One region of the Agrobacterium sp. DSM 25558 genome, then DNA from elsewhere that is predicted to be linked to it. Evidence: predicted binding sites of a transcription regulator. Region 1 holds the regulator's gene; the other holds the start of a gene.
The links. The regulator PhoB, encoded in region 1, activates phosphate uptake and scavenging genes when phosphate is short. The targets are predictions, from matches to a motif close to TGTCATNNANCTGTCAT.

Region 1 (4,210 bases):
CCCGTCAGCAACGCATCGCTGCCGACATCTCTTCGCCTGACGCTGACCGAATTGACCGAACGCACCTGCAAATGGCCGGTCGGCGACCCGCTGAAGGACGACTTCCACTTCTGCGGCTGCGAATCCCACGAGTCCTCGCCTTACTGCAAATTCCACGCGAAGATGGCCTACCAGCCTGTCAGCGAACGCCGTAGAGCCTAAAGATTACAACATTTTAAGAGGAGAGCGGGTCATTGGCCCGCTTTTTTAATGCCTGGAATTTGCCGTGTGCTTTTGATGGCGCAGGCAAGCTTTGCTCAGCGCATCAATGACCCCGCTATCTCTGTGATAAGCCAAGATATCACGCCACTCGTGCACGTCTTGCGCCGTGATAAGCTCCGGCAGGCGGCTTCGCACCTCGTCGTCTTCAGCCAAATGCTCGATAAAGCCGACGGTGACGGCAGTGTTGATCTCGTTATGCGGTGCTGCGAGACAATAGCGTGCGTAATCCAGGATAAGTCGGGGTTTTCTGTGTCTCCGCTTTTCACAGAGTCTTCAAACAACACGCGCAGCTCTATCCACGCCGCCATCGGCGACCAAGCCTGCTCAATATGTTTACGGATATCGGGTGCGGCCTCGATAGCCTTCCGACGCCATGTATTCATGTCATCCATCCAGCACTGTGTCTCACAGTCACATAGCTATTATATTTTGTGAGAGAATGTCACGGCAGATGGAGAGGCATTTCGTTGGAAACGTCCTCGACGATTTCTGCAAGGTGCAAGGCCTGCCTGCGGCATAAGCCGCAGGGCGCAACGTGCTTCAGCAGCACGGCGATGAGATGATCCAACCCGCCGGATCGCAGCCCTTCGCATGAACGGCTGCTGGATCCCGGGTGAATGCTTCAGCCCTGGCGGGCCTTGCGGTTGGCGTAACGACGGTCGCGTTCTGCCTTGCGGGCCGCTTCGTCTTCAACGACGCGGGCGATACGATTTTTTTCAGCCGCCTTGCGGGCGTCTTCTTCAGCGTTTGCTGCAGCTGCAAGCTCGGCTTCGCGTTCTGCGGCCTCTGCCTCAAGGCGACGTTTTTCCTCGCGCTTCTGCGCGTCTCGTTCAGCCTGACGCGCTCTGCGTGCTTCGGCAACAGCAATCTGCTCCGCCTGCTTTGCTTCGAGCGTCGGTGCGGCAGCTTCCTTGGCTTCGCGATAGGCCTTCAACAGAGCGGCCTTGGCTTCCGCGGCAGCGCCGCGACGTTCGGAAACTTCGTTGTTCTTGATATTTCTAGTGTTTCTCAAATCTCTATTCCAGTTGATGCGTCACGCCGACCGGGGGTCAGGATTTTTTGGCGCGTTTCGTTGGGATGATTGCGGGCTTCATGCTGTCGTCCAGTTCTTTCGCAAGCCGCGCTTCGCGCAACCGGATGGTCTTTTCGTCGCGAGCCTGGGCAATGGAGTTGAGTTCATCAACGGCACGGCCGCGCGCAAAAAACTGCGATTGCGTGGCACCGAAGGCGATTTCAGCCTGCTTGCGAGATTTGCTGTGAGCGTCAGACATGGATTTCCCTTCTTACCGCATCGCACTGAAAATCGGAATCGATTTTTTAAAAAGAACGATACGCAGATTTAGTCCCTGAAGCGTATTCGTGCATCTCGACGATGCAATACCTTCAAGCGCTTGGCCGCCGAGCGGCACAAAAAAAGGCCAGGCAACCTGCCTGACCTCGATTGGTCTCATGCTTTCAACAGTGCCAGTACATCCGTGGTCAATGGAAAGCAGATTCCGTATTATACAGCCTGCAGGTTGCAAGCAGACATTTTGCCCGACTTGTTGTCGCGCTCAAGGTCGTAGCTCAACTTCTGGCCTTCAACGATTTCGCGCATACCTGCACGCTCTACAGCGGAGATGTGTACGAATGCGTCTGTGCCGCCGTTGTCAGGCTGAATGAAGCCGAAGCCCTTGGTGGAGTTAAACCATTTTACTGTGCCTGTGGTCATAATGAACCCTTTCAAAGCATATGTTATAGATCGCAGGACAGAAGCCCTACGTGCGAGTACAGCGATTTTTTTGAAAGGAAGGGTTAGTTCAAAGCGCGGTGCTAATCGCGCGGTAACCAAAGCTCAGCAAGCAAAAGATCGATGAGCCATTGATAGACGGTTATCGCCCTATAGTCAAACCTATAATTCCGAAATTTTCAATTTAGGGTTTGACGGGCTTTTCATATCGATCCCAAAAGCCCGACCCGAAAGGGCTTTGTGGTACTTTCACGGGACAAGATAACGCAAGACACCGCCCCTTTCGGAGCGGTGTTATATTTAGATTAGCATGACGTATCTCGGTTTTCTGGTGGGAGCAAACCAATGCTCCCTGCCCCATATCAGGCTTCCATGGAATAACCCGCGCCGCGTACGGTACGGATGACATCCTGCATGTTGGAGAAGTTGAGCGCCTTGCGCAGGCGGCCGACATGGACGTCTACAGTGCGTTCATCCACATAGATATCGTGACCCCATACGCCATCAAGCAGTTGGGAGCGCGAGAAAACTCGACCGGGAGACACCATCAGGAATTCCAGCAGACGGAATTCGGTTGGTCCGAGCCGCACTTCACGGGTCTTGCGGTGAACGCGGTGGGTTTCGCGATCCAGCTCGATGTCACCGCATTTCAGAACCGAAGACAGAACCTCCGGGCGGGCGCGGCGCAACATGGCCTTGACGCGCGCCATCAGTTCCGGCGTGGAGAAGGGCTTGACCACGTAGTCGTCGGCACCGGTGGCCAGACCGCGCACCCGCTCGCTTTCCTCACCGCGTGCCGTCAACATGATGATCGGAAGCCGTTCGGTTTCAGGACGCATTCTCAGACGGCGGCAAAGCTCGATGCCGGAAACGCCCGGCAGCATCCAATCCAGGATCAAAAGATCCGGTGTGCGTTCCTGCAAGCGGATTTCCGCCTCGTCACCACGCGGTATAGTATCCACGTCGTAACCTTCGGATTCCAGATTGTATCGAAGAAGAACGCTCAACGCCTCTTCATCTTCGACAACTGCGATTTTCGGCACCATGGCTAGGGACTCCGCCAGTCTTATAAGGAATTCACTCGGTGACTGCGCCGAGCGTGTTGGAACTATCGTCCTTTGGACGTTCGCCTTCCGGCTGGCTGCCGGTGGCCATGTAGTAGATGGTTTCGGCGATGTTGGTGGCGTGGTCACCGATGCGCTCGATGTTCTTGGCGCAGAAGAGAAGATGCGTGCAGGTGGTGATGTTGCGCGGGTCTTCCATCATATAGGTCAACAGTTCGCGAAACAGCGATGTGTACATCGCGTCGATTTCTTCGTCGCGTTCACGGATGGCCTGGGCCTTTTCTACGGAGCGGGTCGAGTAAACGTCGAGGACTTCCTTGAGCTGGACCAGAGCCAGCTCCGAGAGATGCTCGATGCCACGCGCCAGCTTGCGCGGAACGCCGGTGCCGGAAACGGCCAGAACACGCTTGGCGGTGTTCTTGCCAAGATCGCCCACGCGTTCGAGATCGGCTGCGATGCGCAGCGTCCCGATGACTTCACGCAAGTCTGCGGCCATTGGCTGGCGCTTTGCGATGGTGACAATCGCCTTGTCGCCGATTTCGCGTTCGGCATGGTCCAGAATGGTGTCGTCCGAGATCACCTTCTGCGCCAGGGCGGAGTCCGAATTGACGAGCGCACGCACGGCGTCGGCGCACATCTGTTCGGCAAGGCCACCCATTTCGGCGATCCGGCGGGTGAGGAACTTCAGCTCGTCATCATAGGCGGACATGATGTGGGAATGTGTCGGCATGGTCGAATTCTCCAGTTTCGTGACGCCGCCCCGCAAGCCTGACCAGGCTCAAGCGGGTTGGCGTGGATGTCTCATCACACAACAGACAATGGGATCAGCCGAAGCGACCCATGATGTAGTCCTGCGTGCGCTGATCATCCGGGTTGGTGAACATCTTGTCGGTATCGTTCTCTTCGACCAGATGGCCGAGGTGGAACATGGCGGTACGCTGAGACACGCGGGCCGCCTGCTGCATGGAGTGGGTGACGATGACGATGGTATAGTTTGCGCGCAGTTCGTGGATCAGCTCCTCGACCTTGGCAGTCGCAATCGGGTCCAGCGCCGAGCAAGGCTCATCCATGAGGATGACTTCAGGCGAAACGGCAATGGCGCGGGCGATGCAAAGACGCTGCTGCTGACCGCCGGACAGACCGGTACCGGATTCGT
Region 2 (4,210 bases), on a different contig from region 1:
CCGGTACAGCGCCAGAAACCAGACGCGCAGCCGCTGACGATAGCGAACGCGACCGTCGAGTTGCGTGACGTCGTGTTTTCTTACAAGGACGGCGGTCAAATTCTAAAGGGTGTCAGCTTTATCGCAGAAGGCGGAAAAACCACCGCGCTTGTTGGTCCGTCTGGTGCCGGCAAGTCGACGATCATCAATCTTATTCCGCGCTTTTATGATCCAAATGGCGGCGCAATATTGATAGATGGTCAAAACATCGCTGATGTGACGACGATGTCTGTGCGCCAGAACCTCGCTTATGTCTCGCAGCAGCCTTACCTTTTTGAAGGCACGATCCGCGACAATATTCGCTACGGTCGTCCTGAAGCGACCGATGAGGAAATTGAAGAGGCCGCAAGACTGGCTTTCGCGCATGACTTCATTATCGCGCAGCCGCAGGGGTACGAGACACCGGTTGGTGAAAACGGCATGACGCTCTCCGGCGGTCAGCGTCAGCGCCTGTCGATTGCGCGCGCACTGGTTCGCAATGCACCCATTTTGCTGCTTGACGAAGCCACCTCCGCGCTCGACACGGAATCGGAAGCCGTTGTTCAGAAGGCCCTTGATACGGCCATGAACGGGCGCACGGTTATTGTCATTGCGCACCGCCTGTCGACCGTGGTCAAGGCGGACAAAATCATTGTCATGAATGACGGTCTGGTTGTGGAAGAGGGTGTACACGACACGCTTGCGCGTCAGGAAGATGGTCTTTACGCTCGTCTCAACAATCTTCAGGCGACTGGTGTTCGCGGTCTTTAATCCACAAAGGATAGGTAGGGTGGCATGAGCGTTGATGGTATGAAGCTGGTGGTGGTGGGTGCTGCCGGGCGTATGGGGCAGACATTGATTCGCCTTATCCATCAAACGCCAGGCGTACAGCTTCATGCTGCGGTGGAACGTGAAGGCTCGCCGTTTATCGGCCGTGACGCTGGCGAAATTTCTGGCCTTGGACCTCTCGGCATTGCGGTAACCGGCGATGCGATGGATGCCTTCGTTCATGCTGAGGGTGTCATCGATTTCACATCCCCCGCAGGAAGCGTTGTTTTCGCGGGTCTTGCCGCACAGGCACGGATCGTTCATGTCATTGGCACCACAGGCTGCACGGTTGACGATGAGACAAAATTCGAGGCTGCCGCCCGCCACGCCCGTATCGTCAGATCAGGCAATATGAGCCTCGGTGTCAATCTTCTCAGTGTTTTGACACGGCAGGCTGCAAAGGCGCTGGATGCGAATGACTGGGATATCGAAATTCTCGAGATGCATCACAAGCACAAGGTCGATGCGCCCTCCGGAACGGCCCTTCTTCTCGGCGAAGCGGTGGCACAGGGTCGTGGCATCGACCTGACTGAAAAATCCGTGCGCGTTCGCGATGGTCACACCGGCCCTCGCGAGGCCGGCACCATCGGCTTTGCCACATTGCGTGGCGGATCCGTGGTCGGTGATCATTCCGTGATTTTTGCGGCGGAAGGTGAGCAGGTTACATTATCCCACCATGCTGGCGACCGCACGATTTTCGGGCGCGGCGCGATTGCTGCCGCTGTCTGGGCACATGCTCAAAAGCCTGGCCTTTATTCCATGCTGGACGTTCTGGGTCTGGCGAAAGACCAATAACCAACTCTGGAGAGCTATCGAAATGAGCGGAACCCTCGTCCTCGTTCGTCACGGCCAAAGTGACTGGAACCTCAAGAACCTCTTCACGGGCTGGCGTGACCCTGACCTGACAGACCTTGGTGTTGAAGAGGCCAATGCCGGTGGCAAGGCGCTTGCGGATTACGGTATCAAGTTCGACGTCGCCTACACATCATCTTTGATTCGCGCGCAGCGAACCTGCCAGATGGTTTTGGACAATGTCGGCCAGTCAGACCTGGAAACCATTCGAAATGAAGCCCTGAACGAGCGTGATTACGGCGAACTATCCGGCCTCAATAAGGACGATGCCCGCGTAAAGTGGGGCGAAGAACAGGTGCATATCTGGCGTCGTTCCTATGACATCCCACCGCCAGGTGGCGAGAGCCTGCGCGATACCGGTGCGCGCGTTTGGCCCTACTATCTAACGGAAATTCTGCCGCGTGTGCTGCGGGGCGAAAAGGTGCTTGTCGCGGCCCACGGCAACTCGCTGCGTTCGCTGGTAATGGTTCTGGACAAGCTCAGCAAGGAAGAGATTCTCAAATTGAACCTCGCGACTGGCGTGCCGATGGTCTACAAACTGAACGCGGACTCGACCGTCATTTCCAAAGAAGTTCTGGGCGACATGTCCGCTGCGCACTGATACGCGGACACATAATAAAAAAGCGTCGCAGTGTTTTGCGACGCTTTTTTACTTGAGGATTAGTGGCTGAGACATAATCGATATTAACCTCAGAAGTTCTGTTTCTCACCAAACCAGTAGGCGCAAAATACGCTCGACGCTGCAAAAACAGTGAAGAATAGCGTGATCAAAATGCCGATTTCCATTAGCGTGTACTCCTTGCATCTTTTGAAACTCGTGAAGACAACGCACAATGCTTGAGGAAGTTTCATCGGCGTTTGAAGCGTCGCGCCATCACTGACCGTCCGTGTCTTAAAAATCGACATCGTTAGACTGCTTTTCCGCGACATATCATCATTCCGTCATCGGAAGGGCATAAGTCGCAGTTGCGGCTTGAAGGCCAAGAGCGATTCAGCTCAAATACCCCTGCGGTCTCTTTGATTTTCGAAAGTACGACGACGTGCGCTACGCCATCTATTTCACCCCATCCGAAAATGATGCTCTTACAGAAAAGGCATCTCAATGGTTGGGCCGCAACGCATTTTCCGATACTCACTATGATGCCTATCGAACCTACGCAGAGATAACAGCGGAGCCGCGTCGTTACGGGTTTCATGCAACGCTGAAAGCGCCGTTCGAGCTTTCCCCAAATCAAAGCGAAGCTGGCCTTCTCGCAGCATTTCATGCCTTTGCAGAGAGCCGCCATGCCTTTGATATTCCTGAGATCGTCATTGGTTCGCTCGGCCCATTCTTCGCGCTGGTGCCAAACGCGGTGCACCAGCCGCTTCAGGATTTCGCGGCAGATGTTGTCGATCACTTCGAGCCATTTCGAGCTCCCTTGTCGGACAGCGATATCGCCCGGCGAAGGCCGCAGAACCTGACGGAAAGCCAAAGGCGGAACCTGTCCAGGTGGGGTTACCCGCACGTGATGGAGGATTTTCGTTTTCACATGACGCTGACGGGGCCGGTGGCTGAAGATGAGAGAGCGGAGATGAGCGCCATCCTCACTCGTGAGTTTTCTGAGTTCACACAAAAACCTATGGCCGTCTCCGGTCTTGGCCTGTTTATTGAAAAAAACCGTGGCGAAGACTTCACCGTCCACACATGGTTGCCGCTGACGGCCACCGCTCCCGCCACGGGCAGAGACACGATATGAAAGCAGTACACGCATGACCGAACATGTTTTTTCCAACGCCCGTATCGTTCTTGAAAACGATATCCTTGAAGGCTCCGTTCTTGTTCGAGACGGCCTGATCGCAGATATCAGCGAAGGCGCATCTCGCACAGGTGAGAATTGTGAGGGAGATTATCTGATCCCCGGCCTCGTGGAACTCCACACTGATCATTTGGAACAGCATTACTCACCGCGCCCCGGTGTAACCTGGGACAAGGTTGCTGCCATTCAGGCTCATGATGCGCAGATCGCATCATCAGGCATCACCACGGTGTTTGATTGCCTCCGCCTCGGCTCAGACGAGGATGGCGGCTTCGCCAAAGGCGAAATGCGTGGCATGGCGGATGCCATAGAGCAGGCGCAGAACGAAAACCGCTTGCGCGCCGATCACCTTCTGCACCTGCGGTGCGAGGTTGCTGCTTCGGATGTGCTGGAGCATTTCGAGGGTTTCGAAAATGATCCGAATGTCAGGCTGATCTCGCTGATGGATCATTCTCCGGGCCAGCGACAGTTTCAGACGATGGATCAATATATCGTTTTTTACCAGAAGAAGCGTGGCTTGAGCGATGAGGCCTTCAAAGCTTTTGTTGATCGGCGTGTTGCGGCGTCTTCCCAATATTCTGCCAAGCATCGCGATTTTCTGTCTGCCCGGTGCGCGGAACGCGGTATCACGGTTGCAAGCCATGATGATGCGACGCTCGCGCATGTCGAAGAGGCTATCGGACATGGTGTAACCTTGGCGGAATTTCCCACCAGCG

Region 2: a site for PhoB is predicted at 2,628-2,644, ahead of DSM25558_RS04390 (DUF1045 domain-containing protein). Genes of this name have one in related genera too.

What each region holds. Positions count from the first base shown of each region.
Region 1 is NZ_FMUD01000014.1:62,040-66,249, forward strand. It holds gene DSM25558_RS13575 (GcrA family cell cycle regulator) at 1-201, shown strand, start outside; gene DSM25558_RS13585 (DUF6481 family protein) at 884-1,273, opposite strand; gene DSM25558_RS13590 (hypothetical protein) at 1,311-1,532, opposite strand; gene DSM25558_RS13595 (cold-shock protein) at 1,763-1,972, opposite strand; gene phoB (phosphate regulon transcriptional regulator PhoB) at 2,353-3,036, opposite strand; gene phoU (phosphate signaling complex protein PhoU) at 3,068-3,784, opposite strand; gene pstB (phosphate ABC transporter ATP-binding protein PstB) at 3,879-4,210, opposite strand, start outside.
Region 2 is NZ_FMUD01000003.1:143,763-147,972, reverse strand. It holds gene DSM25558_RS04410 (ABC transporter ATP-binding protein) at 1-789, shown strand, start outside; gene dapB (4-hydroxy-tetrahydrodipicolinate reductase) at 814-1,641, shown strand; gene DSM25558_RS04400 (2,3-bisphosphoglycerate-dependent phosphoglycerate mutase) at 1,664-2,299, shown strand; gene DSM25558_RS04395 (hypothetical protein) at 2,389-2,604, opposite strand; gene DSM25558_RS04390 (DUF1045 domain-containing protein) at 2,739-3,434, shown strand; gene DSM25558_RS04385 (alpha-D-ribose 1-methylphosphonate 5-triphosphate diphosphatase) at 3,448-4,210, shown strand, end outside.